One region of the Streptomyces nidicola genome, then DNA from elsewhere that is predicted to be linked to it. Evidence: riboswitches for the same ligand, from Rfam matches in the RefSeq annotation. Region 1 holds a riboswitch; each other region holds the start of a gene.

What was found. Region 1 has a riboswitch for cobalamin ahead of ACOKM3_RS16315 (ribonucleoside-diphosphate reductase subunit alpha). Riboswitches for the same ligand answer to the same signal wherever they lie in the genome.
Region 2: another riboswitch for cobalamin. It lies ahead of ACOKM3_RS02575 (ABC transporter substrate-binding protein); the one in region 1 lies ahead of ACOKM3_RS16315 (ribonucleoside-diphosphate reductase subunit alpha).
Region 3: another riboswitch for cobalamin. It lies ahead of metE (5-methyltetrahydropteroyltriglutamate--homocysteine S-methyltransferase); the one in region 1 lies ahead of ACOKM3_RS16315 (ribonucleoside-diphosphate reductase subunit alpha).
Region 4: another riboswitch for cobalamin. It lies ahead of ACOKM3_RS31145 (cobalamin biosynthesis protein); the one in region 1 lies ahead of ACOKM3_RS16315 (ribonucleoside-diphosphate reductase subunit alpha).

Annotation. Positions count from the first base shown of each region.
Region 1 covers NZ_JBNBPI010000001.1:3,610,827-3,619,418, forward strand. Annotated here, with positions in the region: gene mctP (monocarboxylate uptake permease MctP) at 1-1,058, shown strand, start outside; gene ACOKM3_RS16310 (GNAT family N-acetyltransferase) at 1,164-1,685, shown strand; cobalamin riboswitch at 1,749-1,879, shown strand; gene ACOKM3_RS16315 (ribonucleoside-diphosphate reductase subunit alpha) at 2,007-4,364, shown strand; gene ACOKM3_RS16320 (ribonucleotide-diphosphate reductase subunit beta) at 4,364-5,383, shown strand; partial or broken gene ACOKM3_RS16325 (class I SAM-dependent methyltransferase) at 5,497-6,328, shown strand; gene ACOKM3_RS16330 (hypothetical protein) at 6,310-6,474, opposite strand; gene ACOKM3_RS16335 (helix-turn-helix domain-containing protein) at 6,569-7,531, shown strand; gene ACOKM3_RS16340 (cytochrome P450) at 7,549-8,592, opposite strand, start outside.
Region 2 covers NZ_JBNBPI010000001.1:543,950-552,541, forward strand. Annotated here, with positions in the region: gene ACOKM3_RS02565 (PepSY-associated TM helix domain-containing protein) at 1-336, opposite strand, end outside; gene ACOKM3_RS02570 (hypothetical protein) at 494-1,198, opposite strand; cobalamin riboswitch at 1,297-1,438, shown strand; gene ACOKM3_RS02575 (ABC transporter substrate-binding protein) at 1,469-2,524, shown strand; gene ACOKM3_RS02580 (FecCD family ABC transporter permease) at 2,521-3,657, shown strand; gene ACOKM3_RS02585 (ABC transporter ATP-binding protein) at 3,654-4,445, shown strand; gene ACOKM3_RS02590 (haloacid dehalogenase type II) at 4,553-5,239, shown strand; gene ACOKM3_RS02595 (alpha/beta fold hydrolase) at 5,254-6,105, opposite strand; gene ACOKM3_RS02600 (amidohydrolase) at 6,269-7,552, shown strand; gene ACOKM3_RS02605 (DinB family protein) at 7,546-8,061, opposite strand; gene ACOKM3_RS02610 (glycosyltransferase family 4 protein) at 8,229-8,592, opposite strand, start outside.
Region 3 covers NZ_JBNBPI010000001.1:537,401-542,521, forward strand. Annotated here, with positions in the region: gene ACOKM3_RS02540 (hypothetical protein) at 5-295, shown strand; gene ACOKM3_RS02545 (hypothetical protein) at 298-489, shown strand; gene ACOKM3_RS02550 (amidohydrolase family protein) at 508-1,698, opposite strand; gene ACOKM3_RS02555 ((2Fe-2S)-binding protein) at 1,764-2,492, opposite strand; cobalamin riboswitch at 2,644-2,841, shown strand; gene metE (5-methyltetrahydropteroyltriglutamate--homocysteine S-methyltransferase) at 3,018-5,121, shown strand, end outside.
Region 4 covers NZ_JBNBPI010000001.1:6,899,439-6,908,030, reverse strand. Annotated here, with positions in the region: gene ACOKM3_RS31175 (hypothetical protein) at 1-292, opposite strand, end outside; gene ACOKM3_RS31170 (alpha/beta hydrolase) at 396-1,523, opposite strand; gene ACOKM3_RS31165 (class II aldolase/adducin family protein) at 1,600-2,259, opposite strand; gene ACOKM3_RS31160 (lysozyme) at 2,460-3,209, shown strand; gene ACOKM3_RS31155 (inorganic phosphate transporter) at 3,415-4,689, shown strand; gene ACOKM3_RS31150 (hypothetical protein) at 4,748-4,969, shown strand; cobalamin riboswitch at 5,049-5,190, shown strand; gene ACOKM3_RS31145 (cobalamin biosynthesis protein) at 5,228-6,208, shown strand; gene ACOKM3_RS31140 (cobyric acid synthase) at 6,205-7,713, shown strand; gene ACOKM3_RS31135 (putative cobaltochelatase) at 7,855-8,592, shown strand, end outside.

The DNA of each region.
Region 1 (8,592 bases):
TGCGCGCGCCCGCGCTGATCGCGTTCGTCAAGGACGGCCTGATCTACCTCGTGATCGCGGTCGCCATCATCTACATCCCGATCAAGCTCGGCGGGTTCGAGCACATCTTCTCGGCGGCGAACGACAAGTTCGACGCGGCCAACGAAGCAGCGGGCAAACCGGTCGCCGGGCTAGCACCGGGCTCCTCGGGTACGTGGACGTACGCGACGCTCGCGCTCGGTTCCGCCCTGGCGCTCTTCATGTACCCGCACTCGATCACGGCGACCCTCTCCTCCAAGAGCCGCAACGTGATCCGCCGCAACACCACGATCCTGCCGCTGTACTCGCTGATGCTGGGCCTGCTCGGACTGCTCGGGTTCATGGCGATCGCGGCAGGGATCAAGGTGCAGAACGGGCAGTTGGCGATCCCGCAGCTGTTCGAGAACATGTTCCCGGACTGGTTCACGGGCGTCGCGTTCGCCGCCATCGGCATCGGCGCGCTGGTCCCCGCGGCCATCATGTCCATCGCCGCCGCGAACCTGTTCACGCGCAACATCTACAAGGACTTCATCAAGCCGGACGCGACGCCCGCGCAGGAGACCAAGGTCTCCAAGCTGGTCTCGCTGCTCGTGAAGGTGGGCGCGCTGGCCTTCGTCCTCACCATGGACAAGACCGTCGCGATCAACTTCCAGCTGCTCGGCGGCATCTGGATCCTCCAGACGATGCCCGCGCTGGTCGGCGGCCTGTTCACGCGCTGGTTCCACCGGTGGGCGCTGCTCGCCGGCTGGGCGGTCGGCATGGTGTACGGCACGCTCGCCGCGTACGGCGTCGCGTCGCCGACGCAGGCGCACTTCGGCGGCTCCTCGGCGGAGATCCCCGGCATCGGTGAGATCGGCTACATCGGCCTCACGGCGTTCGTCCTGAACATCGTGGTGACCGTGGTCGGAACCTTCGTCCTCAAGGCGTTCAAGGCCCCGGACGGCGTCGACGAGACGTCCCGCGAGGACTACACGGCCGACGCGGGCGACAAGGGCGTCCAGGTCGACCTGCCGACGGTCGGCGCGGGCTCCGGTCACTAGGCACCGCGTACGCACGCGTCTCGGGTCCCTCCGCTTGCGGAGGGGCCCGACACATTTCCGGGAAGACGTTGCGGCCACGGCCGGGGGTCGCGTAACCATGGCGTCGTGATCAGAACTGTGCGCCCCGATGAGTACGCCGCGCTCGGCGAGTTGAGTGCCCGCGCCTACCTGGGCAGTGGGCTGCTCGCGTTCGGCGAGGACGACTGGTACGCCGCCGAACTGCGCGACGTCGAGAAACGCGCGCGGCAGGCCGAGGTGCTCGTCGCCGAGGACCCCGACGGCCGGGTCGTCGGCGGCGTCACCTACGTCCCCTCGCACAAGCACTCGTACGCGGAGATCGCACGCCCCTCGGAGGCCGAGTTCCGCATGCTGGCGGTCGCCGTCGAGGCGCGCGGGAAGGGCGTCGGCGAGGCGCTCGTGCGGGCCGTGATCGACCGGGCCCGCACGGCCGGCAAATCGGCGGTGGTGCTCTGCACCCAGCCGCTCGCGACCGCCTCGCACCGCCTCTACGAGCGCCTCGGCTTCACCCGGATCCCGGACCGCGACTGGTCCCCGATCCCGGAAGTGCTGCTGCGGGCGTACGAGTTGAGGCTGGCGGCGGGGGCGGCGGAGGCATCGGCGGGCTGAGGGCACGGGCACCCCGGCGCGACGCCGACACAACATATGGGGCTGACGCGAAAGCCCGACACAACATGTATGCTCGCTCTCGCTGTCACCACAGGGGAATCCGGTGCGAATCCGGAACTGTCCCGCAACGGTGTACGTAGGCGTACAAAAACGCCCGCGTGAGTCCGATGACCTGTCGACGGTACGCCCGAGCCGACCGGCCCGGGCGTCGACGACGTCCGGGCCTCGCGGAAAGGGCCGGTGGACGAGGGCCCGCCCGTGCGCGCCCGCGCTGCCACCTCCTCCCCGCAGGCCTCGAGCCGAGCGAGGGAGAGCCTCCACGTGACCATCGCGCCCGCCGAACCGGTCTCAGCCACGCCCCAGGACGGCCCGGGTGCCGCACTGCTGCGCACCCTGACCGAGCTGACCGCCGAACTCCCCGACGCCGATCCCGGCCGGATCGCGGCCGCCGCGCTGCGCGGCCGTTCGGCGCGGGCCGATGAGGCCGAGCTGCGCGATCTCGCCACCGAGGCCGCGGCCGGTCTGATCTCCGAGGACCCCGCCTACTCCCGGCTCGCCGCCCGCCTGCTCACCCGCTCCATCGCCGCGGAGGCCGCCTCGCAGGGCGTCACGTCCTTCACGGAGTCGGTCGCGGTCGGCCACCGCGAGGGCCTGATCGCGGACCGTACGGCCGAGTTCGTCCGGGTGCACGCGGCGCGCCTCGACGCGCTGATCGACATCGCGGGCGACGACCGCTTCGGCTACTTCGGCCTGCGCACCCTGCACAGCCGCTACCTGCTGCGCCACCCGATCACCCGGCACGTCATCGAGACCCCGCAGCACTTCATGCTGCGCGTGGCCTGCGGCCTCGCCGAGGACGACAGCGTCCGCGCGCTGGACGAAGTGGCCGCTCTCTACGGCCTGATGAGCCGCCTCGACTACCTGCCCTCCTCCCCCACGCTCTTCAACTCCGGCACCCGCCACCCCCAGATGTCGAGCTGCTACCTGCTCGACTCCCCGCTCGACGAGCTCGACTCGATCTACGACCGGTACCACCAGGTCGCCCGCCTCTCGAAGCACGCGGGCGGCATCGGCCTCTCGTTCTCCCGCATCCGCAGCCGCGGTTCGCTGATCCGCGGCACGAACGGGCACTCCAACGGCATCGTCCCGTTCCTGAAGACGCTGGACGCCTCGGTCGCCGCCGTGAACCAGGGAGGCCGCCGCAAGGGCGCCGCCGCGGTCTACCTGGAGACCTGGCACTCCGACATCGAGGAGTTCCTGGAGCTGCGCGACAACACCGGTGAGGACGCGCGCCGCACCCACAACCTGAACCTCGCGCACTGGATCCCCGACGAGTTCATGCGCCGGGTGAACGCGGACCAGCCGTGGTCGCTGTTCTCGCCGGCCGACGTGCCCGAGCTGGTCGACCTGTGGGGCGAGGAGTTCGACGCCGCGTACCGCAAGGCCGAGGCCGACGGGAAGCCCCAGCGGACCATCCCCGCCCGCGATCTGTACGGCCGCATGATGCGCACCCTCGCGCAGACCGGCAACGGCTGGCTGACCTTCAAGGACGCCGCCAACCGCACCGCCAACCAGACGGCTGAGCCCGGCCACACGGTCCACTCCTCCAACCTCTGCACGGAGATCCTGGAGGTGACGGACGACGGGGAGACGGCCGTCTGCAACCTGGGGTCGGTGAACCTGGGCGCCTTCGTGGACGTAGAGACCGGGGACATCGACTGGGAGCGCCTCGACGAGACGGTCCGCACGGCCGTCACCTTCCTCGACCGCGTCGTCGACATCAACTTCTACCCGACCGACCAGGCGGGCCGCTCCAACTCCCGCTGGCGCCCGGTGGGCCTCGGCGCGATGGGCCTCCAGGACGTCTTCTTCAAGCTGCGCCTGCCGTTCGACTCGGCGCAGGCCCGCGCCCTGTCCACCCGCATCTCCGAGCGCATCATGCTCGCGGCGTACGAGGCGTCGGCCGACCTCGCCGAGCGCAACGGCCCGCTTCCCGCCTGGGAGAAGACCCGTACGGCCCGCGGCGTGCTGCACCCCGACCACTACGGCGTCGAGCTGACGTGGCCGGAGCGCTGGGCGGCGCTGCGGGAACGTATCGCCGACGTCGGCATGCGCAACTCCCTCCTCCTCGCGATCGCGCCCACCGCCACCATCGCGTCGATCGCCGGCGTCTACGAGTGCATCGAGCCGCAGGTCTCCAACCTCTTCAAGCGGGAGACGCTGTCGGGCGAGTTCCTCCAGATCAACGGGTACCTGATCGAGGAGCTGAAGAGGCTCGGCGTCTGGGACGCCCAGACCCGTGAGGCACTGCGCGAGTCGAACGGCTCGGTGCAGGGCTTCACTTGGATCCCGGACGAGGTCCGCGCCCTGTACCGCACGGCGTGGGAGATCCCGCAGCGCGGCCTCATCGACATGGCGGCGGCGCGGACCCCGTTCCTCGACCAGGCCCAGTCCCTGAACCTCTTCATGGAGACGCCGACCATCGGCAAGCTCTCCTCGATGTACGCGTACGCCTGGAAGTCGGGCCTGAAGACGACGTACTACCTGCGCTCGCGCCCGGCGACACGCATCGCGCGGGCGGCGGGCAACAGCACCGTCCCCGCGCAGACCGCGACGCCCGACCCCGACGCGGTCGCCTGCTCCCTGGAAAACCCCGAGTCCTGCGAGGCCTGCCAGTAATGACCACTCCCGCCACGGAAAAGAACCTGCTCGACCCGGGCTTCGAACTGACCCTGCGCCCCATGCGCTACCCGGACTTCTACGAGCGCTACCGCGACGCCATCAAGAACACGTGGACGGTGGAGGAGGTCGACCTCCACTCGGACGTCGCCGACCTCGCGAAGCTGTCGCCGGGTGAGCAGCACATGATCGGCCGCCTGGTCGCGTTCTTCGCGACGGGTGACTCGATCGTCGCGAACAACCTCGTCCTCACGCTCTACAAGCACATCAACTCCCCCGAAGCGCGCCTGTACTTGTCGCGCCAGCTCTTCGAGGAAGCCGTCCACGTCCAGTTCTACTTGACGCTCCTGGACACCTACCTCCCCGACCCCGAGGACCGCACTGCGGCCTTCGCGGCGGTGGAGAACATCCCGTCCATCCGCGAGAAGGCGGAGTTCTGTTTCAAGTGGATGGACTCGGTCGAGGAGATGGACCGCCTGGAGTCCCAGGCGGACCGCCGCCGCTTCCTCCTCAACCTCATCTGCTTCGCCGCGTGCATCGAGGGCCTCTTCTTCTACGGTGCCTTCGCCTACGTCTACTGGTTCCGCTCGCGCGGCCTGCTGCACGGCCTGGCCACCGGCACCAACTGGGTGTTCCGTGACGAGACGATGCACATGAGCTTCGCCTTCGACGTGGTGGACACGGTCCGCAAGGAGGAGCCGGAGCTCTTCGACGACGCGCTCCAGCAGCAGGTCACCGACATGCTGCGGGAAGCGGTCGACGCGGAGCTGCAGTTCGGGCGCGACCTGTGCGGCGAGGGCCTGCCGGGCATGAACACCGACTCGATGCGCCAGTACCTGGAGTGCGTCGCCGACCAGCGCTTGCAGCGCCTCGGCTTCGCGCCGATCTACGGCTCGGAGAACCCGTTCTCGTTCATGGAACTCCAGGGCGTCCAGGAACTGACCAACTTCTTCGAACGCCGCCCCTCGGCCTACCAGGTCGCGGTCGAAGGCTCGGTCGGCTTCGACGAGGACTTCTGACGGGTCCATCCGTATGACGGGTCGGGCCCCCTGACGGGTTCGGCTCCAACGGGGCGGTGGGCGGCGCTAATTGAGATGCGTCGCCCGCCGCCCCTTCGTCAGACTTGCGGGGCATGACAACACCCCAGGTCGCAGACGAGGTCCTCACCTACTACTCCACCCAGTTCGACGAGCACGCACGGCTCGGCGCCTCCGCCGCCGGCGTGCTCGAACTTGTGCGTACACAAGAGCTGTTGAGACGCCATCTGCCTGCCGCCCCGGCCTCCGTGCTCGACGTGGGAGGAGGGCCGGGCACCCACGCGCGGTGGCTGGTCGGGGACGGGTATCGCGTGCATCTCGTCGACCCCGTGGAGCGGCACGTGCGGGAGGCGGCGGGCGCCGGGTGCACGGTCGAGCTGGGTGACGGCCGAGCGTTGAGCGCCGCCGACTCCTCGTACGACGTGGTGCTGCTGCTCGGACCGCTGTACCACCTGCCCGAACGGGCCGACAGGGGACGGGTGTTGGCCGAGGCGCTGCGGGTCGTGCGTCCCGGTGGGCTCGTCGTGGCCGCCGGGATCCAGCGGTACGCGGCACTGTTCGACCACGCCGCGCACGGGCGGCTGCATCTCGACGGGCGGGAGGGGCGGTCGGGGCGGGTGTTGGTGACCGGCAGGAACGAGGGGCGGGAGTTCACTTTTCGCCTATTTCCACCGGGCCGAGGAGCTGGCGGCGGAGGTGCGGGGTGCCGGGTTCGACGACACTCGGCTGTACGGGGTGGAGGGGCCCGGTGACGCCCTCCTGAAGGCCGCCGAGACCGCCACCGGCCGCCAAGTGCTACGGGAATCCGACCTGTTCACGTCGGCCCTGGCGGCGGCCCGGATGGCCGAGGAGCATCCGGAGCTGCTCGTCGCGAGCTCGCATCTGCTGGTCTTCGGGCGACGGCCGAGTCAGGCCGCGCGCTCGTAGCGGGAGTGGTGCTCTTCGGCGTTCCGCGCAGCCGCGGCCCTGAGCTGGCGGTCGATGCGGCGGTCGTGGGCCATGCCGTACAGGGACGGGGCGGCCAGGAGGAGGAAGACGAAGAGGACTGCGAAGTAGTTCATCGCTGTGTTCATGTCCTCCACTCTCCGCCCAGCGGCGGCCTCGCGGCAGTGGCAGGACCGTCACTGACCCTCGAATTACTGCCAGCCGTGCGGCACACTGGACGGCATGCTGACGAACGTGGCCGTAGTGCTGCTCGACGGAACGCATCCCTTCGAACTCGGCGTCGTCTGCGAGGTGTTCGGCCTCGACCGGAGCGACGCCGGGCTTCCCGTGTACGACTTCGCCGCGGTCTCCTTCGAGGGGCCGACCCTGTCCACCCACGTACCGGGCATGACGGTGTCCACCACGCACGGACCGGAGCGCCTGGAGGAGGCCGACCTCATCGCCGTCCCGGCCGTCGGCTACCGCCGCGACGGCTTTCCGCCCGAGCTGCTCGACGCGCTGCGCCGCGCGGTCGACCGGGGAGCGCGCGTCCTGAGCGTGTGCGGCGGCGTGTTCGTGCTCGGCGCCGCGGGCCTGCTCGACGGGCGCCGGTGCGCGGTGCACTGGCGGTACGAGCGCGAACTGGCCGCGATGTACCCGCGCACCCGCGTCGACCCCGATGTGCTGTACGTCGACGAGGGCCCGGTCATCACCTCCGCAGGCACGGCCGCCGGCATCGACGCCTGCCTCCACATCGTCCGCACCGAGCACGGCTCCGAGGTGGCCAACGCGATCGCCCGCCGCATGGTCGTCCCGCCGCACCGCGACGGCGGCCAGGCCCAGTACGTGGAGCGCCCCCTGCCGGCGACGCGCTGCGACACCGTGGGCGGGGTGCTGGCGTGGATGGAGCGGCATCTGGGAGAGCCGGTGACCGTGGAGGAGCTGGCGGCGCGGGCGCACATGTCACCGCGCACGTTCGCGCGCCGCTTCCAGCAGGAGACCGGCACGACGCCGTACCGCTGGCTGCTGCGCCAACGCGTCCTGTTCGCCCAGGAGTTGCTTGAGGGCACGGACGAGACGGTGGACGCGATCGCCGCGCGCGCGGGGTTCGGCAACGCTGCGGCGATGCGCCATCAGTTCATGAAGGCGCTGGGGACGACCCCCAACGCCTTCAGAAGGACCTTCCGGGTGAAGCTCGCCTCCTAGGTCCCGGTCACCGGCGGTCAGCCGCGGGCCCGCACCCGCAGGTTCCCGTTCTTGGGACCGATGGTGATCCCCAGCTTCGCCGTCGACTCCGTCTCGGGGACCGTCTCGAACCGCCACCGGGACACCAAGGTGCCCAGGATCAGGCTGAGTTCGACCATGCTGAAGTGGTCGCCCGGGCACTTGCGGTTGCCGGTGCCGAACGGCTGGTGCGCCATGTTCGCGGCGTCCGTCACGCGCTCCGGCAGCCAGCGATCGGGGTCAAAGACGTCCACGTCGTCGAACGAGCGCGGGTCGTGCTGCATCGCGTACGGGCTGTAGACGATGTCCGTCCCGGCCGGAATGTGATACTCGCCGAGCGTCGTATCGACCGCCGATATGCGCGTGAATATCCACACGCTGGGGCGAATACGCATCGACTCGGTAAGGAGATTCCGCATATATGCGAGTTCCCCGAGGTCACCGAAAGCCACCTGCCTGTCACCACCGGTCGCGGATTCAACCTCTTCGTACAACCGGCTTTCATGGTCCGGGTGTTCGGCGAGGAGTCCGAGCGTCCAAGCCAGCGTCTTGGAGACATTCTCGCCGCCGGCCAACAGGAGAGCCAGAACCTGATCGTGGATCTCTTGATCGGTGACCGCTTCACCGTCGTCGTCGTGCGCGGCGAGCAATGCCGCGAGAAGGTCTCCGGTGTCGATTCCCTCGGCCGCCTGAGCCCTTCGCTCGACGATGATCTCGTCGACCATGCGGTGCAATTCGGCCATCGCCCGCTCGAAACGCCGATTGGCCGGCAGGGGCAGCCGGTACAGCGGTCCGAAGGACAGGATCATCCGCCGGTACATGCCGGCGAAGACCGTGCCCATCGTCTCGCCGAGGCGGTCCGAGCGGTCGTCCTCCGCGTCGATGTGCAGCATGGCGCGGGCCGTGATCCGGGCCGCCACGCGGAACATCTCGGCGTTGATGTCGACGGTCTGCCCGTCCTGCCAGCGGTCGGCCGCGGCCGCCGCCTCCTCCGCCATCAGCGCGGCGTAGTCGGCCATCCGCTCGGCCCGGAACGCGGGCTG
Region 2 (8,592 bases), 3.1 Mb from region 1:
AGGCCGTACCGCGCTGATGTCTCCCTCCGGATGAGCCTTGCGGGCGGCGGCGACCTGATCGGCGATCGGCAGCTCGGACTTGCCCACGGGGACGTTCAGCTCATGGGCGTACACGATCTTCTCGGCCTGGAACGAGCCCGCGTAGAGCAGGCCCGTGACCGCGGCGACGAACAAGAACGGGGCGACGAACACCCCGGCGTAGAAGTGCAGTCGCAGCACCAGCGGGCGCAGCGACGCCCAGGTCGACCGCTCGACGGGCGGCGACGGCGGTGCGTGCTCGGTCTGTTCCGCTGGGCGCGGTTCAGAGGTGTCGGAGGTTTCTGAGGTGAGGGACAACGTGGTCCTCCAGTTTCGGGCAGCACGGAGTCCGGGCGCGGGCCGTTCGGCCCTGGGCACATCCGGATCCGGTGCGTTGCATGGGGACTCGGCCGCGCGGGTGTGCGCACGGCCGATGCCCGAGGGTGCGGCGCAGCCTCGGGTGAACCGGCTGTCGTCAGGCGACAGCGTCCCCTGCGGGCGGGCCCCTGGAGGTGATCGTGTCGGCGAGGAGGAGGTCACGGGGCGTACGGTCGCGCCGCGTGCGGCGGACCTGGACGCGCGGCCGGTGCGGCGGAGCGGGAAGGCGGAGCGGGAGCCTCAAGGGCGCGACGATCCGCCCGACGAAGGACCTCGCGATGCGGAACGCGGCCTGCTCGCCGTACGCGAGCCAGAGTCCGCTCAGCACGGCAGCCAGGAGGTGGGCCACGAGCATGCCGGACGGTGACATGCCGCCCATGTCATGACCGTGCGATTCCATCTCGGGCATGTCCGCCATGCCGGCCATGCCATGCATGCCACTCATGCCGCCCATGGGGTCGGCCGGCATGGAAGCCGTGGGCACACGGCACAGCACCTGGTCCAGCCACCGGCCCGCGACGGAACCGCCGGACGCCGCCGGGTGCGCGAAGACCTGCGCCCACGAGAAGAAGAGATGAAGTGCCGCCTGTGCGGCCACGGCAAGACCCACGACCGGCAGGAGCCCACGCTCACGCCCGGCCGGCACACAAGCCGCCCCACCGATGACCACGAGGCCTGCGGCCAACGCCCACCAAGGCACGGTGTCACCGGACATGAGCGTGTGCGCGAGTGCTGTGAGCAGCACGCAGACGGCCGCGAACACCGCGGCCCGTCCGGCGCGGGCATCCCAGCCTGTAGTCATGGCGGTCCATCTTGGCATCCGTCGACCGGTGATCACCGGCAGGTGGTCAACTCCCCCACCGTCCGCCCGCTTTTGCTTCACCTTTGCCTTTCGCCCACCACTGCGTACTATCGCCTGGTCATCGCCGCGACGGGAGACAGGAAGCCGGTGCGAATCCGGCACGGTCCCGCCACTGTGACCGGGCAGCGCGAGCCAGCGCTGCGCGGGAGTCAGGTCACTGACCCGTCGCGGGCTTATTCCGAGGAGCGCGGACTCCGTAGGAGGCTTCACGTGTACGACGGTCCATGCCGTCCCCCTTCCCTTTCCCTCCCCCGGGTGCGACGACGGCGTGTCGTCGTGCGCTTCGGGGCCACCCTCGCCGCGCTGTCGGCGACGGTGCTCGCCGCCGGCTGCGGCCCGTCCGGGTCGGCCGCCGAACGCGCCGGCGGCCCGCAGTCGTCGATCACCAAGGGCTTTCCCGTCACCATCGACGACTGCGGCGTCAGGACGACGTACGAGAAGCCGCCTTCGCGCGTGGTGACCATCCATCAGCACCCCGTCGAACTCATGCTCTCCCTCGGCCTGAAGGACCGCATGGTCGGCACGGCGTTCCCCGACTCGGCCGTCCTGCCGAGCCTGCGCAAGGACTACGCGTCGGTTCCGAAGCTGTCGGCGAGGGCGCCCTCGTTCGAGAAGGTCCTCGAAGCCGAACCCGACTTCGTCTACGGCGGCTACTCCAGCGCATTCGCCGAGAAGGAGGGCCGTTCACGCAAGGCGTTCGCCGACGCGGGCATCGACACGTACCTCAACCGCGAGTACTGCGGCGAGAAGAACGTGACCATGCGGGACACCTACGCCGAGATACGCACCATCGGCAAGATCTTCGGGGTCCCCGACCGCGCCGACGCCCTCGTCTCCGACCTCCGCCACCGGGTCGAGAAGGCGAGCGCCGCCGTCCAAGACGAACCGGACGTCCCCGTGTTCGTGTACGACAGCGGAGACAAGTCCGCCTTCACCGCGGGCGGCAGAAGCCTGGGCACGCACCTGATCCACGAGGCGGGCGGCCGCAATGTCTTCGCCGATCTGGACGATGTGTTCGGCGACGTCTCCTGGGAGCAGGTGGTCGACCGGGGGCCCGAGGCCATCGCGATCTACGACTACGCGGGCGACAAGAGCGTGGAGCAGAAGAAGCGGTACCTGCTCTCGCAGCCCGCGCTCGCGGACGTCCCCGCCATCAAGCACAAGCGGTTCGTCGTGCTGCCGTTGACCGCGACCCTGGTGGGTGTCCGGTCGGCGTACGCGGTGGAGGGTCTGGCGCGCGGACTGCACCCGGAGAGCTTCAAGTGACGGCGTCCGTCGTGGGCGACAAGGAACCGGTCGACCAACGACCAGGTGGCAGACAGTCAACTGGCGCGCGTCGACGGCACGTTGGGCAGGGAGCGAGACTCACCGCCACCCTGTTCCTGCTCACCGCACTGCTCGTCGTCTCCCTCACGGCCGGACTCGCCATCGGCTCGGTGCACGTGCCGCCCGGTGAGGTGTGGGGCATCGTGACGCACGCGCTCGGCGCCGACTGGTGGGGGGACGCGGACTGGTCGCGGGCGCGGGAGACGATCGTGCTCGACGTGCGCGCGCCGCGTGTCCTGCTCGGCGCGACGACCGGGGCCGGACTCGCGGTCGTCGGCACCGCTCTGCAGGCGCTGGTACGCAATCCGCTCGCCGAGCCGTACCTTCTCGGCGTCTCCTCCGGTGCCTCGCTCGGCGCGGTCGCGGTCCTCGTGTTCGGGGTCGGTGTGTTCGGGGCGATGTCGCTGTCGGCGGCGGCGTTCGCGGGCGCGCTCGGCGCACTCGTCCTCGTCTACGCCACCGCACGCACCGGCGGCCGCATCACGTCCGGTCGCCTGATCCTGTCCGGTGTGGCGGTCGCGTCGATCCTCAGCGCGCTGCTCAACCTGCTGCTGCTCACCACGGACCGCGGCAACGAGGCACGTACGGTCCTCGCCTGGACGCTGGGCGGCCTCGGCGGGGTGTCCTGGAACTCGCTGTGGCTGCCGGGTCTTGCCCTGCTGCTCGGGATCGGCGTCCTCATGGTGCAGGCGCCGAACCTGAACCTGCTGCTCGCGGGCGAGGAGGCCGCCACGACGATGGGCCTGGACGTGGCCCGCTTCCGCGCCCGCATGTTCGTCCTGGTCTCGCTCGTCACCGGTGTGCTGGTCGCGGCGGCCGGGCCGATCGGCTTCGTCGGCCTGATGCTGCCGCACATCGTGCGCCTGCTCGTCGGCGGCGACCACCGGCGCGTGCTGCCGACGGCCGCGCTCGGCGGGGCGGTCTTCCTCGTGTGGGCGGACATCGCGGCGCGGACGGTCGCCGCGCCCATGGAGATCCCGGTCGGTGTGCTGACGGCGCTGTGCGGAGGGCCGTTCTTCCTGTGGCTGATGCGACGGGACGCGCGGCGCAGGAACGCGAGAGGTGTCGGATGACGGCGGCCGATCTTCACGTCGAGGGTGTCACGCTCACCGCGGGCGCCCGGCGGCTCGTCGACGACGTCTCGCTGACCGCCCGCCCGGGCGAGACCATCGGCCTCGTCGGCCCCAACGGCAGCGGCAAGTCCACGCTGCTGCGGGCCGTGTACCGGGTACTGCGCCCGGACACGGGCACGGTGCGGGTGGACGGCGCCGACGCGTGGGCGCTTCCGGTACGCCGGCTGGCCCGAACCGTCGCCGCAGTCGTGCAGGACGCCGGAGCCGACGTGGACCTGACGGTGGGCGAGGTCGTCGCGATGGGCCGCGCCCCGCACAAGCGCCTGCTGGCGGGCGACACCGCCGAGGACGCCGACCTGATCGAGGCGGCACTCGCCTCCGTGGACGCCGCCGACCTCGCCCACCGCCCCTTCGACCACCTCTCCGGCGGCGAACGCCAACGCGTCCTCATCGCACGGGCCCTCGCCCAGCAACCGTCGCTTCTCGTCCTGGACGAACCCACCAACCACCTCGACATCCGCCACCAGTTGGAGATCCTCTCGGCCCTGCGCCGCCTGCCCACCACGGTGCTGGTCGCCCTCCACGACCTCAACCTGGCCGCCCACTACTGCGACCGCCTGTACGTACTCCGAGCCGGCGAGGTCGTCGCCGCGGGCCCACCGGGCGACGTCCTCACACCACGGCTCCTCTCCGAGGTCTACGAGGTGTCCGCCGAGGTCGCCGTCCACCCGCGCACGCGTCGGCCGCAGGTGACGTATCTGCCGGACGACGAAGGAGGTTCTCGATAGGGCGGTCCGTGCGATTCGGGAATCCCGGGAGATGCCGGAGGCGTTCGGTCAATAACCCGTCCCTCGCCCCTGCTTCGTCCGGGAGACCCTCGCCCATGTCGGATCTCATGTCAGAGCCACAGATCGATGCCCTCGTGTTCGACGTGCTGGGCACGCTCGTCGACGAGCCCGCCGGGATCCGCGCCGGCATTCGTCGCCTCGCCCCAGCCATCGGCGACCCCGACGTCGAGAAGCTCCTGGCGCTGTGGCAGCAGCACATCGAGCGCGAGCAGCAGAGCGTGCTCGACGGCGGGCGGCCCCACCTCGCGAGCGACGCCCTCGATCTGGAGGCCGCCCGGCTCGTCGCCGATGCCGCCGGGGTCGACGATCCGGCCGCGGTGGCGGAGTTGGCCCTGACGGGGCGCAGGCTCCCGCCGTGGCCGGACACGGTGGCAGGACTCGCCCGGCTCGCCGAGCGGTACCCGTTGATCGGGCTGTCCAACGCGAGCCGGACGGCGCTCCTCGGCCTCAACTCCCACGCCGGACTGCGCTGGCACCAGGCGCTGTCCGCCGAGGACGCCCGTTCCTACAAGCCGGACCCGGCCGTCTACCGACTGGCCGTCGCCGTCTCCGGACGACCGCCGGAGCGGCTCCTGATGGTCGCCGCCCACGCCTGGGACCTGCGGGCGGCGCAGGCTCTCGGTTTGCGCACGGCCTACGTCGCCCGTCCCGTCGGCGACCCGCCCGCCCCCTCGGACCGGTTCGACCTGTACGCCGACGATCTGGCCGGGCTCGCCGCCCTGATCGGGGCGTGACGGCAGGACCGTATTCAGGTGCGCGGCAGGAAGCCGGCGATGTGCGCCGCCACGACGTCGGGGACGAGTGACGGCGCGAAGTGCATCTGGCCGGGGAGCGTCGTGTACGTGACCCGGGGCAGCGCCGTCGCGAGCCGGTCGAGGGTCTCCGGCATCGGCTGCCAGGTGTCGGCGCCCCGCATCAGCAGGGTCGGGACGGTGACGTCGGTCCAGCGGTCCACGCCCGCCGAGTCGGCGATCAGCGATTCGAGGTCGCGGCACCAGCCGTGCGCCTCGTCGGGCTCGGCGTCTCGTTCAGTGTCCGGCTCGGTGCCGTCGGACTCGCCCGCGTCCATCATGTCCAGGAGTGCCGCCGGGATGCGGGCCACCTTCTCGGCGAGCAGCCGGTCGGCGCGCCGCTGCTCGCCCTTCGCGGTCAGCTGCTCGAACTCCTCCAGTACGGGCGCCAGTTCGTCGCCCACCGCGAACAGTGGCGGCTCCCACAGCACCAGTGAGCGGACCGGCAGGCCGGACGCCGCCGCGTGCAGGGCGACGTTGGCGCCGTAGGACATGCCGACCACGTGCACGGGGCGGCCGATCTCGGTGATGAGTGCGTCGAGATCCGCCACTTCGTCGGCGAAGCTCTTGGGTGAGCGGCCCGGCCCGCTCGGGGCGTAGCCGCGGCGCACGGGAGTCCACACCTCGTAGCGGTCCGCGAGGAGTTCGGCCACCGGCTCCCAGGAGTGCAGCCCGCCGCCGGAGCAGTGGACCATGACCACCGGCGGTCCCGAACCGAACTGACGGTAGGCGATCGCCGTACCGTCCCTGGACTCGACTGACGCAACAGGCCCGAAGGGGGACTCGGGTGACTCGAACTCGCTCGGCATGGCAGGACCGTCGCACGCCGAGTCGGGAGCGGTCCATCCAATTTCGCCCCTCGCGAGACGGGCGGCGGCGGCAGGTGGGCGCGGCGACACGGCCCGGCGCCGGATCTCCCGCCGCCCCCGTGGGTGACACTGAACCGACCAGACGGAGCAGAGAGGTTGGATCATGACTCAGGCGGTTGTCGCAGGGCTCGAGAAGATCCGGGGCGACCTGGCCGATCTCTACCGGGACCTGCACGAACACCCGGAGCTGTCACTGCAGGAGACGCGCTCGGCCGAGCTGCTCGCGGGTCGTCTGCGGGCCGCCGGTGTCGACGAGGTCGTAGAAAACGTCGGCACGACCGGCGTGGTCGGGGTCGTGCGCAACGGCGAAGGCCCCGTGGTCATGCTGCGCGCCGACTTCGACGCGCTGCCGGTGGAGGAGAAGACCGGACTGCCCTACGCCAGCGTCGCCCGCGGTGTGGACCACGAGGGCAAGGACGTGCCGGTGATGCACGCGTGCGGGCACGACATGCACGCGGCCTGCCTGGCCGGGGCGGCGGCCCTGCTGACCGGCGCGCGCGACCAGTGGAGCGGCACGTTGCTGCTGGTCTTCCAGCCCGCGGAGGAGCTCGGGTGCGGCGCCCGCGGCATGGTCGACGACGGTCTTTTCGAACGCTTCCCCACGCCGGAGGTCGTGCTGGGCCAGCATGTGGGACCGCTGCCCGCCGGGTTCATCGGCCATGGCAGCGGTCCGGTGATGGCCGCTTCGGACTCCCTCGATGTCACCCTGCACGGTCGCGGCGGGCACGGTTCCCGCCCGGAGGCCGCCATCGACCCGGTCCTGATGGCCGCCCATGTGGTGACCCGGCTGCAAGGTGTCGTCGCCCGCGAGGTGCCTCCGTCCGAGACGGCGGTCGTCACGGTGGGCCGCATGCAGGCCGGCACCAAGGACAACATCATTCCCGACGACGCGGAGCTGGGCATCAACATCCGCTCCACCACGGCGTCCACCCGCGAGCTCCTCCGTTCGGCGACCGAACGCGTCGTGCGGGCCGAGGCCGTGGCCGCAGGCGCCACGCGCGAGCCCGACCTCGCCTGGACCGGGAGCGTTCCCGCCCTCGTCAGCGACCCGGATGCCACCGCCACCACGCTGGCCGCGTTCGCCGGCCACTTCGGCGAGCAGCGGATCATCCCCATGCCGCCGGTCAACGCCAGCGAGGACGTGGGGGTGTTCGGCGAGGCGATCGGAGTGCCGACCGTCTTCTGGTTCTGGGGCGGCCTCGACACCGAGACCGTTCTGGCCGCACTGCGCGACGGCAAGCTCGACGACCTGCCGGCCAACCACTCCCCGCACTTCGCCCCAGAGATCGAGCCGACACTGAGCACCGGCGTGGAGGCGCTCACCGTCGCCGCGCTGACCTGGCTGGGCGCCAAGGAGGGTCAGCCGGGCACCGGGGCCGGTCAGTAGTACCCCTTCGACCCGTCGATCAGTTCCCGCACGATGTCCGCATGGCCTGCGTGCCGTCCGGTCTCCTCGATGAGGTGGATGAGCATCCAGCGCAGGTCGATCTTGCCGTCGCCGTACTTGGGGTGGCGGCCCGTGTCGTCGAGGGAGGCCGTGGCCACGATCTCGTTGCTGCGGGCGCACTGGGACTCGTAGGCGACCAGCAGTTGCTCGAGGGTGATGCCTTCGGTGCGCCAGTCGTCGTCCTCGTCCGACTCGCCGAAGGACGGGTTCACCGACTCGTCGCCGCCGAGGAACAGCACCTCCAGCCAGGTGTGTTCGACCCAGCGCATATGGCTGATGAGACCGGCCATCGTCATCGCGGGCGATGTCGGGACGACGCTGCGGCGCGCGTCCTCCTCGCTCAGTCCTTCGCACTTCCACCGCAGGATCTGTCGCTGGAGGTCCAGCCAGCCGATGAGCGCCGTGCGCTCGTCGGCCTGGAACGGAGGGCGTTCGAGTGAAGGGGCCATGCCCACGGACGCTAGCGTGCCCGGTCCCCGGATGTCTGCGGGTTTTCGGCCGGAGCGGACGAGCACCGTGTGCATGTAACACCCACCGGTCGCTCGGCGCTGTCTCAGGCAGGGGCTCCTCGGCAGTCGGCGGCCGAGGGGCCCCACGGTCATGGGTGCGGGGCGGGTCAGGGCAGCCGGGGCCGCGCGGCGCGCGGGGAGCCGGTGCGGCGGCGTCCGCCGTGTGGTGTGCCGTCGGCGCCGCGCACGGAACGGACCTTCCTGCGGGCCCAGTTGGCCGATCGCGCGCTGAACCGCCGCCAGGCGCGGGCGCGCCGGGAGGCACGTAGCTCCTCGAAGAGGGTGTCGTAGCGCGCCACGACGAGCTCGGGGTCGTAGCGGTGCGCGGATTCCTGGGCGGCCGTACTCATCTCCTTGCGACCCACATCGTCACCGATCAGGTCGAGCATCGCCGCGGCGAGCGCACGCGCGTCACCGACCGGGACGAGCCGCCCGTCGACGCCGTCCGTAATGATCTCGCCGGGTCCCAGC
Region 3 (5,121 bases), 3.1 Mb from region 1:
CGGGGTGCCAAGACTCATACCGAGGAGCCGCCGCGCGTGGGTTGTCGCGTGGGCGGTGCTGTGTGCGGCCGGCCTCGCCGTCACCTTCGGCCTCAACGCCTCCCCGGAGCCCGATCCGAAGCCCGGAAAGCCCGTCAGCGCCCGGTGCGCCGAGCTGATCGCGGACCTCGAGAAGCAGTTGGCCAAGAACGAGCAGGACGGCAAGAAGGACGGGGCGGTGGCGTTCTCGCGCGTCCGGAACGCCGGCGAGGACGACTGCCACGAGGCGCTCCGCGACCACTTCGGCGGTGGATGACGATGCGCTTCGTCATGCTCGTTGCCGCCCTGGTCGTGCTGGTCGCCGTCGGCGTCGGGCTGGCCGTCGCGATGACGGCCGCATCGGGACCTGAGCCACGGCCCACGCCGACGCGCGTGTACTCCTCCTGCCTGGCGGCGGACACCCGGCCACTGGCCCCGGGCGACGACCCTTGCGAGGGCCCCGGGAACTGAACAACTCCCCTGCCGCTGCTACGCGTTGTCCCCCGGCCCGTGCAGTCGGCCCGCCGCGATCACGGCCGCCACCGACCGCAGCGCCCCGAGGTCGGCGAGCGGGTCGCCGGTCACCACGAGGATGTCGGCGCTGTAGCCGGCAGTGAGCCGGCCGGTCGTCTCCTCAAGGCGCAGCGCGCGAGCGGCTTCCGTCGTGGCCATGGCGAGGACGCGGTCGTTGGGCAGGCCCAGGTGCTCGTAGAACGTGAGGCTGGAGGGCAGGCCGTCGAACCCGGCGCGCTGGACGCCCGCGTCGGTGCCCGCGATCAGCCGCGCACCGGCCTCGGCCATCCGACGCACCGCGCCGAACATGGCCTCGGCGCGCTCGGCGCCGAAGAACTTCGGCAGCATCCGCCAGTTCGGGCTGACCGTGGGGCAGACGTGGATGTTCCGCTGGACGATCTGGTCGAGCACGTCCTGGCGGACCTCGAATCCGTCGGCCGTCATCCAGGTGCAGTGCTCGATACTGTCGACGCCCGCCGCGACAGCGGCCGTGATGCCGTCGACGCCGTGCGCGTGCGCGGCGACCGGCAGCCCTGCGCCGTGTGCCTCGTCGACGAGCGCCGCCAACTCCGCCTCGGACAGCTCGGATTCCCAGCTCTTGGCTCCACCCTTGGTGAGGCCGCCGCCGGTCGCCATGACCTTGATGACTTCGGCGCCCGCCTCCACGTTGCGCCGAACCAGGCGCCGCAATTCGTCAGGGCCGGAGGCCTCGCCGCCGAGGAACCAGCAATGGCCACCGGGCGGAGTGACCGGCACCGTGGCCGGGACGACACGCGGGCCGACGGCCGCGCCCTCCTTGATGTCCCGGGCGAGACGCACCGCGAGGCCACCCCGGTCACCCAGATCTCGGACCGTCGTGACACCGACGCTCAGCAGCTGCTCCGCCCGACCCGCCATGGCGGCGAACAGCGCCTCGTCGCCCTGCTCCTGGAGCGTGGCGACGGGGTCGGGGCCCGCGTCGAAGCAGAGGTGCACGTGGGCATCGATCAGGCCGGGGAGCACGGTTCCGGCAGGAAAGTCGAGCCGAGGCTCATCGGGCCGCGCCCGGCGCTCGACCTCTTCGCGCGGGCCGACGCAGGCGATGACGCCCTCGCGTACGAGCACCGCGCCGTCGGCCAGGGCGTCACGATCGGGTCCGACCAGGACGTGCGCGGCGGTGATCAACATGAGGCGCGGCTCTCCTTCGTGTGTCTTGTCTTCATCGTCGTCCAGTCACTCCACCATCACCGCCATCACCGCACCAAACAGCAGTCTCCGCACTTGCCGCCGCCGGGCGCGCGGTAAAAGAGGCAACAGCTGCGTCGCCGGAACGACAGATCGGCTCCGGTGATCCGGCCCGTGCCCCGCAGTCGGCCCGTCTCCAGCAGTTCGCGTGTCAGACGCGTGAGATCCGTACGCAACTCGGGCCGCGACCTCAGTAGTTGGGCCGCCGAGCCGACGAGCGCCGACGCGGAATTACCGGCCAGCAGGCGCGGCGCCACCTTGGTGGTGAGGGCGTTCTCGACCGCCTCCAGGACGCCGTCCACCTGCTCGTGGACCGCGTCGGCGAGTGACGGGAGTTCCGCCGCGCGTCGGCCCTCGGGTCGGCGCAGCCGGATGGCCGAGCCCTCGCCCGACCACTCCACCGCGCTCATCGTCGGCACGATCCCGTGGACGAGCGCGCAGGCGAGGACCGGTGACCAAAGGCGGGCCGCGAGACCCAGGTGGGCGATGGAGACGCCGATACGGGGTTCGGGTGTGCGGTAGTGGTCGTTGACCGCCTGGGCCCGTTCGGCGAGCCCGGCGCGCACGAGCCGTGCGTCGGCGTCGACTTCAGCTTCAACTTCGGCTCCGGCTCCGGCTCCGGACGACCGCGTCGGGGCCGTGTCGAGGGCGAAGAATCCGCCGATCCGCGACACGTCGCGCAGCGCCTCGGCGACCTGTTCCGGCGCCACTTCCGTCTGCGCGAGCCGTTCGGGCATACCGCTTCCTCCCTCTCGCCGAGGAGTTCCGCACCGGTTCCTCGGGGCCGCCGTCGCCCGTGTTCGCGGCCATGATGCCATCCGGCGCCGAGCGGCCGGCGGGCCGGACGTTGTGGCGGCCGCCGGGCGCGGACCCGTAGGGTGAACGACGCAGCTGGTTCGCCCCGCCCGCCAGACGGGGCGTCGCAAGAGGGAACCCGGTGGGAATCCGGGACTGCCCCGCAGCGGTGAGTGGGAACGACCGCCGTCATACGCACTGGACTCCGGAACAGGGGTCCGGGAAGCGACGGTCACTAGGTGTCCGCCCTTTCGGGTGGGCGTGCCCGCGAGTCCGAAGACCTGCCGACTGCCCGCGCACGGACGAATCGTGCGCGGAGATCTCGGTGACCTCGAGGGCGGGTCGGCGTACACATACCGGCGGAAGGCCGCGCCTCGCAGCGCGCGGTCGCCGCCACGGTGGTGTCACTCCTTCGTGCCGCAGAAGCCTCCGGGATCCCAGGGATACGTCTCTCGAAGGAGATTTCCGTGACCACCAGGACCGCGATCACAAAGACCGCAGCCGCACGGGCCACCGTGTACGGCTACCCCCGCCAGGGCCCGAACCGCGAACTGAAGAAGGCGATCGAGGGCTACTGGAAGGGCCGCGTCGCCGCCGACACTCTCCGCTCCACCGCCGCCGAACTGCGCCGCGCCACCTGGCAGGACCTGGCCGCGTCCGGCATCGACGAGGTGCCGACCGGCGACTTCTCCTACTACGACCACGTCCTGGACACGACCATGATGGTCGGGGCGGTGCCCGAGCGCCACCGGGCCGCCGTCGCGGCGGACGCCCTGGACGGGTACTTCGCCATGGCCCGCGGCACCCAGGACGTCGCTCCGCTGGAGATGACCAAGTGGTTCGACACCAACTACCACTATCTGGTACCGGAGTTGGGTCCTGACACGGTGTTCACCGCCGATTCCGGCAAGCAGGTCGCAGAGCTGCGAGAAGCCCTCGGCCTGGGCCTTGACGGTCGTCCGGTGCTGGTCGGACCTGTCACCTATCTTCTCCTGTCGAAGCCCGCCCCGGGCGTGGCGGACGATTTCGATCCGCTCACCCTGCTGGACCGGCTGCTGCCCGTATACGCCGAGGTCCTCACCGACCTGCGCGCCTCGGGTGCCACCTGGGTGCAGCTCGACGAGCCCGCGCTGGTCCAGGACCGCACCCCGGCCGAGCTGAACGCCGCCGCCCGCGCCTACCGTGACCTCGGCGCCCTCGTCGACCGCCCGAAGCTCCTGGTCGCCTCGTACTTCGACCGGCTCGGCGAGGCCCTGCCGGTGCTCGCCAAGGCCCCCGTCGACGGCCTCGCCCTCGACTTCACCGGCTCCGCCGCCGCCAACCTCGACGAACTCGCCGCCGCCGGCGGCCTGCCCGGCAAGCGCCTCGTCGCCGGCGTGGTGGACGGCCGCAACGTCTGGGTCAACGACCTGGAGCGGTCCCTCGCCACGCTCGGCACCCTGCTCGGGCTCGCCGAGCGCGTCGACGTGGCCGCTTCCTGCTCGCTGTTGCACGTCCCGCTGGACGCGTCCGTGGAGCGGGACATCGAGCCGCAGATCCGGCGCTGGCTCGCCTTCGCCCGCCAGAAGACCACCGAGGTCGCCACCCTCGCCAAGGGCCTGACCCGGGGAACCGGCGTGGTCTCGGCCGAACTCGCTGCCAACCGCGCCGCGTTGAACTCGCGCGCCACCTCGCCCATCACGCGCGATCCGGCGGTGCGGAGGCGCGCCGCCGCCGTCACCGAGGACGACGGGCGCCGCTCGCAGCCGTACACCGAGCGGACCGCCGCCCAGCGGGCCCTCCTGAACCTGCCGCTGCTGCCGACCACGACCATCGGCTCGTTCCCGCAGACCGGCGAACTCCGCGCCGCCCGAGCCGACTTGAGGGCCGGACGCATCGACACCGCGGGGTACGAGGACCGCATCAGGAACGAGATCCGTGAGGTCGTCTCCTTCCAGGAGAAGGCCGGCATCGACGTGCTCGTGCACGGCGAGCCCGAGCGCAACGACATGGTCCAGTACTTCGCCGAGCAGCTCACCGGCTACCTGGCGACCCAGCACGGCTGGGTCCAGTCGTACGGCACCCGCTACGTCCGCCCGCCGGTCCTCGCGGGTGACATCTCCCGCCCCGAGCCGATGACCGTGCGCTGGGCGACGTACGCCCAGTCGCTCTCCGACCGCCCCGTCAAGGGCATGCTCACGGGTCCCGTCACCATGCTCGCCTGGTCCTTCGTCCGCGACGACCAGCCACTTGGTGACACCGCCCGACAGGTGGCCCTCGCCCTGCGCGACGAGGTCAACGACCTTGAGGCGAACGGCACTTCGGTCATCCAGGTCGACGAGCCCGCGCTGCGCGAGACGCTCCCGTTGCGCGCCACCGACCACGCGGCCTACCTCGCCTGGGCCACCGAGGCGTTCCGCCTCACCACCTGCGGCGTCCGGCCTGACACGCAGATCCACACGCACATGTGCTACGCCGAGTTCGGTGACATCGTGCAGGCCATCGACGACCTCGACGCCGACGTCATCAGTCTGGAGGCCGCCCGTTCCCACATGCGGGTCGCCCACGAGCTCGCCGCTCACGGCTACCCGC
Region 4 (8,592 bases), 3.3 Mb from region 1:
CGAGCTCCTCCGCGGCGCGCAGGGCGGTCGCGTCGGAGAGGGTGCCCTTGCCGTCGCGGGCGGCCATGTTGTTGCCGGGGCCGATCCTGGTGTCCGCCCAGCGGGCCACGCGGACGGCCGCGGCGAGGTCGCGGCGCGCCGCGCGGGCGAGCTCCGCGGGCGGTGGGGTGCCCTCCGGTGGGCGGGGTGCGGGACGGCGTGCGGCGACCGGCCGCGGGGTCGGGGCGGCCAGGGGCTGGCGGCGCGGGCTGACGAGTCGGAGCCGGGAGTCGCGCGGGGTACGGGACGTCACGAAGGGCAGTCTCTCGGTTGACCCTGCCAATTCCCAAACGGGCGCCCTGTGGAGCCGCCGCCGAGCCGCGCGCGGACGCCCCCAGGAGCCGCCCGTAGAGCTGCTACATCAAGGGCGTCAGGAACCTTCTCAGCGCTTCCTCGTAGCCCTTCGCGTCCGCGTTCCACATCGCGTTGTGCGGGGCCTCGTCCACCTCGTGGAGGGTGACCAGGTCCGGGCGGCGGTCCGCCAGGCGGCGGGAGAGCGCCCACGGGGACACCTCGTCGCCGGGGCCGTGGATCAGGAGCGTGGGGACCTTCAGGGCGCGCGGGTCCGCGACCTCCGCGAGGCGGTCGCCGCTCAGGCCCGTGCGGCCCTGCGCGGCGCGGACCGCGAGCGGGAGCAGCGGGCCCGGGGTGCGGCGGGCGCGGGCCAGGGCGCGCAGCGTCGCCTCCCAGCTGAGTACCGGCGAGTCCAGGACGAGGCCCTTGACGCGGTCGCGCAGCGCCGAGTGGGCCGCCGCGTGCAGGGCCATCGCGGCGCCCGTCGACCAGCCGAGCACGATGACGTCCCGGGCGCCGTAGCGCACGGCGTAGCGGATCGCCGCGTCCAGGTCGCGCCACTCCGTCTCGCCGAGGTGGCCGAGGCCGTCCGGGGAGCGGGGCGCGCCGAGGTCGCCGCGGTAGGCGAGGTCGAGCACCGGGAACTGGTGGCGGTGCAGGAACTCCATGAGGTTCATGGGGTGTTCGCGGGTGGTGCCGAGGCCGTGCACGGTGATCACCCACGTGTCCCGGGTGCCGGGCACGAACCAGGCGGGCAGCGCGCCGAGTTCGCCGGGCACGTCGACGTCGGCGTGGTCGAGACCGAGGGCGGCCTTGGGGTCGCCGATGTGCACCTGGGGCGTGAGCCAGGCCTTGGCGCCGGGCTCCAGGGTGCCGTGGGTGACCCGCTCCAGGCGGCGTACGACGGTGTCGGCGGAGGTCGTGGCCGATTCGACGACCGGACCGACCACCGCGTGGTAGCCGTCACCCTGCAACCCGTACCTGCCGGGGCGCAGCGAGGCCAGGTCGCGGGTCAGGGTGACCTGGCCCGCGGCGGTGGCGTGCACGGTGAGTCGCGGTTCGGTGGGCAGCGGGCGGCCCGCGGGCGCCTTGAGCGCTGCGTCGCTGGCCAGACGGCCCGCGGCGATCGCGGCGGCCGAGGCCCCTAGGACGGCGGTGACGGCAGCGGCCGTCGCTTTGGCGGTGCGCACCCGTCCAGTGTCCTGGCCCGCGCCCGCCCCGGCCAGTGGGGCGACGGCTACGGGTGACGCGAACGGCGCGGACCGGTCATCGCGCGCCCTGCTGCCCGTACCCGCTCAGCCGCTCCCCCACCTCGCGCAGCTGCTCCTCGGTCAGCAGCGACGGGGTCAGGCCGGGGACGGAGTGGGCGGTGAGCCACAGGCGGCACATCCACTCAAGCTGGGCGGTGCGGTCGTAGGCAGCGGCGAGGGTGTCTCCGTATGTGAGGGCGCCGTGGTTCTGGAGTAGGCAACCTGTGCGCCCGGCGAGCGCGCGCAGCATGTTCTCGGCCAACTCCTGTGTTCCGTACGTGGCATAGGGGGCGACACGGACGGGGCCGCCGAGCGCCGCCGTCATGTAGTGCACGGGCGGGAGCTCGGCCACGAGCGTGGAGACCGCGGTGGCGTGCACGGCGTGGGTGTGCACGACGGCGCGGGCGTCGGTGTGCCGGTAGACGGCGAGGTGCATGGGGAGCTCGCTGGTCGGCTTCAGGGTGCCGGCCCGCCGTTCGCCGTCGAGGCCGAAGGCGAGGAGCTCGTCCGGGCGGAGATCCTCGTACGGGACGCCGGTCGGGGTGACGAGAACCGTGTCGCCCACGCGTACCGAGACATTGCCCGAGGTCCCGACGACCAGGCCGTCGGCCACCGTCCGACGGGCCGTCAGCACCAGTTCCTGCCATGCCTCGTCGAGTTCCTGAAGCTGTGTCATGGCGCGCATCCTGCCAGCCGCCCGGCGCGGCGGCCGGAGCGGATGAACGCGGAGCCCGACCCTCCGGAATACCCCATATGGGGATTGATCACCCTCCCATGTTATTTGGCCGACCTTGACCGGGTAATTGATGATCTCTCGCTACTCTCTGGGAGTTCCCTGGGGATTTGTCATGCACGTCGTCACTTTCGGGGGTAACCATGGCTCGCAGCCGCACAGCGTCCCGGCGTCGCCACCGCGCCGCCGCGCTCACGTCCGTCGCCGCACTGACCATCGGCGCCACCCTGCTCGCGGAGCTTCCGGCCCAGGGCGCGGGCAAGCCGCGCGGGCACGACGTCTCGTCGCACCAGAAGAACGTGAACTGGCAGAAGGCGAAGAACAAGGGCGCCCGGTTCGTCTACGTCAAGGCGACCGAGTCGACGAACTACCGAAGCCCCTACTTCTCCCGGCAGTACAAGGGCGCCCGCAACGCGGGCATCATCCGCGGCGCCTACCACTTCGCGCTGCCGCAGAAGTCCTCGGGCAAGGCGCAGGCCTCGTACTTCGTGCGCAACGGCGGGGCCTGGCGGCGCGACGGCTGGACGCTGCCGCCCGCGCTCGACATCGAGTACAACCCGTACGGCAAGGGCAAGCACCCCTGCTACGGGCTGCGGAAGTCGACGCTGGTGTCCTGGATCAGCTCCTTCAGCAACGAGGTCGTCCGCAGGACCGGGCGCCGTCCGGTCATCTACACCAACGCGCGATGGTGGAAGCAGTGCACCGGCAACAGCGGGGCCTTCGCCGCCAACCACGCGTTGTGGCTCGCCCGGTACGACGAGCGCGCCGGCGCACTTCCGGCAGGCTGGAACTACTGGACGTTCTGGCAGTACGCCGACAGCGGCCGGCTGCCGGGTGATCAGAATCTCTTCAACGGCTCGATGGCCCAGCTCAAGCGGTTCGCGAGGGGGTAGTCGAAAGGCCTGGCCGAAGGTCCCCGGAGCCCCTGGTTCCGGGGCCGTGGCGTCCTCGAACCGGAACGGGCGGCGCCGCCTCGCGACAAGCCGAACAAGGCCCCTCCGGATCGGGTCACCGGGGCGCCCGGCCCAGTTCATCTTCCGTTCACCCGGGCTCTTTACGTTCCAAAGAACCACTGACGTCCAACCGAAGCCTGGGTAAATGGAACACATCACGCTGCTCCTAGCGATCGTGATCGTTACCGCGCTGGTCTTTGATTTCACCAACGGTTTCCACGACACCGCCAACGCGATGGCGACGACCATCTCGACAGGCGCTCTCAAGCCGAAGACGGCGGTGGCCATGTCCGCCGTGCTGAACCTCGTCGGAGCGTTCCTCTCCGTCGAAGTCGCGAAGACGATCTCCGGCGGCATCATCAACGAGGACGGCCTCAAGACAGAGGTCATCTTCGCGGCGCTGGTAGGCGCCATCCTCTGGAATCTGCTGACCTGGCTGCTCGGCCTGCCGTCCAGCTCCTCGCACGCCCTGTTCGGTGGCCTCATCGGCGCCGCGGTCATGTCGATGGGCTGGTCCTCGGTCAACGGCGGCACGGTCGTCACCAAGGTGCTGCTGCCCGCGGTGGCCGCGCCGCTCGTCGCCGGCATCGCCTCGATGCTGGCCACCCGCCTCACGTACCGCATCAGCAAGAAGACGGACCAGAAGGCGACCGCCAAGGGCTACCGCGCCGGGCAGATCGCCTCCGCCGGTCTCGTCTCCCTCGCGCACGGCACGAACGACGCGCAGAAGACGATGGGCATCATCACCCTCGCCCTGATCACCGGCGGTGTCCTCGGGCACGACGCGGACCCGCCGCTGTGGGTCATCGTCTCGGCCGGTCTGGCGATCGCGCTCGGCACCTACCTGGGCGGCTGGCGCATCATCCGCACCATGGGCAAGGGCCTCACCGAGCTCGCGCCGCAGCAGGGCTTCGCTGCGCAGACCAGTGCGGCGACCGCGATCCTCGCCTCCTCGCACCTGGGCTTCTCCCTCTCCACCACGCAGGTCTGCTCCGGCGGTGTGATGGGCGCCGGCCTCGGCCGCAAGGGCGGCGTCGTCCACTGGTCCACCGCCACCCGGATGTTCGTGGCGTGGGGCCTGACCCTGCCGGCCGCGGGCCTGGTGGGCGCGGGCGCCGAGTTCCTGACCAAGCAGGGCCCGTGGGGCATCGGCCTCACCGCCGCGCTGCTCGTGACCGGCTCGGCGGTCATCTGGAAGCTGTCGCGCCGCAACTCCATCGACCACACCAACGTCACGGCGGACGCGCCGCACACCGCCCCCGCGCAGGAGGCCCCGGGCGTCGTGACGACCGCGATCGCCTCGGTCTCCCCGCCGCCGGTGGGCACGATCGAGACGGTCGAGTCCGAGGCGAAGGTCGCCGACCGGCCGAAGGCCGGTGCGGTGAACGACCCCGCGCGCCCCGCCGGCGCCACGCTGTAGTCAGCGCCGTAGTCAGCGCCGTAGTCAGCGCCGTAGTTCAGAAGGAAGCAGGGCAGGAATGAAGATCGACTGGGCGGCCCTCGGCTCCGTCTTCGGTGTCTCTCTCGTCGTCACCGTGGCCCTCGTCGGCCTGTTCACCCTCGGCATCGTGGGCCTCTCCAAGCGGGAGTCGGCGGCGCGTGACGGTGGCTCGGCGGCGGTCGCGACGTCCGGGGCGTACGCCTGCTTCGCACTGTGCGCGGCGGCTGTGGCCTACGGGATCTATCTGATCGTGGCCTGACACCCAGGTCTGCGTGAGCGGGGTGCGGGACGTGCGACGTCCCGCACCCCGCTTGCGTGATCAACAGCAAGTTGACGTGCCAACTCGGAGCGTGGTGGACTTCCCCCGCCATATACGGCAGCAGTTGAGGAAGCCGGTGCGAATCCGGCGCGGTCCCGCCACTGTGAGCCCCCTTCTCGAAAGGGGCGAGCCAGGAACTCTCGCTGCCGGTCTCGTCGAACCAGGGCGTGGACACCCTGAGTGAGGACACCTACCGCCATGCTCGCCCCGCGCGGCACCTGGCGGCACGAGCGCGTGTACGCGTGCGGTGCCGCCGCCGGAATCTTCGCCGACCTTCTTCTCGGCGATCCGCGCCGTGGGCACCCCGTCGCCGGATTCGGGCGCGCCGCCGCGGCCGTCGAGCGCCGTCTGTGGCGGGACCACCGTGGCGCGGGCGCCCTGCACACCGTGGTGTGTGCCGGTGGCGCCGCCGCTCTCGCCGCCGTCGCCTCCCGTGCCGTACGCCGCTCCCCCGCCGCCTCCGTCGCGTTGACGGCCGCCGCCACCTGGGCCGTCGTCGGCGGGACCTCGCTGGGCCGGGAGGCACGCGGCGTAGGGGCCGCCCTTGAGGCCGGTGACGTGGAGCGCGCGCGGGAGCTGCTGCCCCGGCTGTGCGGCCGTGATCCGCAGGGGCTCGACGCCGACGGGATCGCCCGCGGCGTCGTCGAGTCCGTCGCCGAGAACACCTCCGACGCCGTCGTGGGCGCGCTCGTGTGGGGCGCGCTCGGCGGGGTTCCGGGCCTGGTGGCCTTCCGCGCCGTGAACACGCTCGACGCGATGGTCGGGCACAAGTCCGCGAAGTACCGGCGGTTCGGCTGGGCCTCGGCCCGCCTCGACGACGTGGCCGGCTGGCCGGGGGCCCGGCTGACGGGTGCGCTCGCCGTCCTCGCCGGTGGCCGCCCCCGGGAGGCGCTGGACGCGTGGCGGGCGGACGCCGGGCGGCATCCGAGCCCGAACGCCGGTGTCGTCGAGTCCTCCTTCGCGGGGGCGCTCGGGGTGCGGCTCGGCGGGACCTTGGCGTACGGCGGCCGGGTCGAGCACCGGCCGGTGCTGAACGCGCCGGGGCGGGCGGTCGAGGTGCGTGATGTGGATCGGGCCGTGCGCTTGTCGCGGCGGGTGTCTCTGTTGGCGTTGGGAGTCTGTGTGGGTGCGCGAGTCTGTGTGGGTGCGCGACGGATACGAGCGCGGGGGCGACGATGACGGGCGGCGGACTGCTCGTCGCGGGGACCACCTCCGACGCGGGCAAGAGCGTCGTCACCGCCGGGATCTGCCGGTGGCTGGCGCGCCAGGGCGTGAAGGTCGCGCCGTTCAAGGGGCAGAACATGTCCCTGAACTCGTTCGTGACCAGGGAGGGCGCCGAGATCGGCCGGGCGCAGGCCATGCAGGCGCAGGCCGCGCGGGCCGAGCCGAGCGCGCTGATGAATCCGGTGCTGCTCAAGCCCGGCAGTGACCGCAGCAGCCAGGTCGTGCTCATGGGCAAGCCCGTGGGCGAGCTGAGTGCGCGCGGTTACCACGGAGGGCGGCAGGCTGCCCTGCTCGACACCGTGGTGGGGTGCCTGGAGGAGCTGCGGGCCACCCATGACGCCGTGATCTGCGAGGGCGCGGGGTCGCCCGCCGAGATCAATCTGCGGCGGACCGACATCGTGAACATGGGGCTCGCGCGGGCGGCGCGGCTGCCGGTGCTTGTCGTGGGGGACATCGATCGGGGTGGGGTGTTCGCGTCCTTCTTCGGGACGACTGCGCTGCTGGCTCCTGAGGATCAGGAGCTCCTTGCCGGGTATCTGGTGAACAAGTTCCGGGGTGACGTGAGCCTGCTGGAGCCGGGGCTCGACATGCTCAAGTCCCTTACGGGGCGCGACACTTATGGCGTCCTGCCGTTCCAGCACGGGCTCGGGATCGACGAGGAGGACGGGCTCCGGGTGTCCCTGCGGGGCGCCGTACGGGAATCGGTCGTGGCGCCGCCCGTGGGCGAGGACGTGCTGCGGGTCGCCGTGTGTGCGGTGCCGCTGATGTCGAACTTCACCGATGTGGACGCGCTGGCCGCCGAGCCCGGCGTCGTCGTGCGGTTCGTCGACCGGGCCGAGGAGCTCGTCGACGCGGATCTGGTCGTGGTGCCGGGGACGCGGGGGACCGTGAAGGCGCTTGAGTGGTTGCGTGAGCGTGGGCTTGCGGAGGCTTTGAAGCGGCGGGCCGCCGAGGGGCGGCCGGTGCTCGGTATTTGTGGTGGCTTCCAGTTGCTGGGTGAGTCCATCGACGACGAGGTCGAGTCGCGGGCCGGGGTCGTGGACGGGCTCGGGCTGCTTCCCGTGCGGGTGCGGTTCGAGGCCGAGAAGACGCTGGCGCGGCCGGTCGGGGAGGCGCTCGGGGAACACGTCGAGGGGTACGAGATCCATCACGGGGTCGCCGATGTGCGGGGTGGCGAGGCGTTCCTCGACGGGTGCCGGGTGGGGTCCGTGTGGGGGACGCATTGGCACGGGTCGCTGGAGGCGGACGGGTTTCGGAGGGCGTTCCTGCGGGAGGTTGCGGCGGGGGCCGGGCGGCGGTTCGTGCCGGCGGCGGACACGTCGTTCGAGGCGTTGCGGGAGGAGCAGCTTGATCGGCTCGGGGATCTGATCGAGCGGCATGCCGATACGGATGCGTTGTGGCGGTTGATCGAGGGGGGTGCGCCTGGGGGGTTGCCGTTTGTGCCGCCCGGGGCGCCGTGATGGGAGTCGCCCCCGCCGCCCCTTCCCGTCCCGTCCCTGGGGGCTGCGCCCCCTTGCCCCCCCCAAAAAAAGATTGCGCAGTTCCCCGCGCCCCTGAAATGCCTCCACTCCCCTAAAGCTGTTCGTCTCTCTGGAGGGTCGATGACTACGCCGTACCCGTTCACCGCCGTTGTCGGGCAGGATGATCTGCGGCTTGCCCTGTTGCTCAATGCCGTGTCTCCCGCCGTCGGCGGTGTGCTCGTGCGTGGGGAGAAGGGGACTGCCAAGTCCACCGCCGTGCGGGCGCTTTCCGCGTTGATGCCGGATGTCGATGTCGTCGCCGGGTGTCGGTTCTCGTGTGATCCGGCGGCGCCCGATCCGCAGTGCCCGGACGGGCCGCACGCCGAGACGCCCGGTGCTCAACGCGGTGCGCGCATGGTCGAGTTGCCCGTCGGTGCCTCCGAGGACCGGCTCGTGGGCGCGCTCGACATCGAGCGGGCGCTCTCCGAGGGCGTGAAGGCCTTCGAGCCGGGGCTGCTCGCCGACGCCCATCGCGGGATTCTCTATGTGGATGAAGTCAATCTGCTGCATGACCACTTGGTCGACCTGCTGCTCGATGCTGCTGCCATGGGGGCCTCTTACGTAGAGCGTGAGGGTGTGTCCGTGCGGCATGCCGCACGGTTCCTTCTCGTAGGGACGATGAATCCCGAAGAGGGCGAGCTGCGGCCGCAGTTGCTCGACCGGTTCGGGCTCACCGTGGAGGTCGCGGCTTCGCGTGAGCCGGAGCAGCGGGTGGAGGTCGTCAAGCGGCGGCTCGCCTATGACGACCACCCGGAGGAGTTCGCCGGGCGGTGGGCCGAGGACGAGGCCGAGGTGCGGGCCAGGATCGTCGCCGCGCGT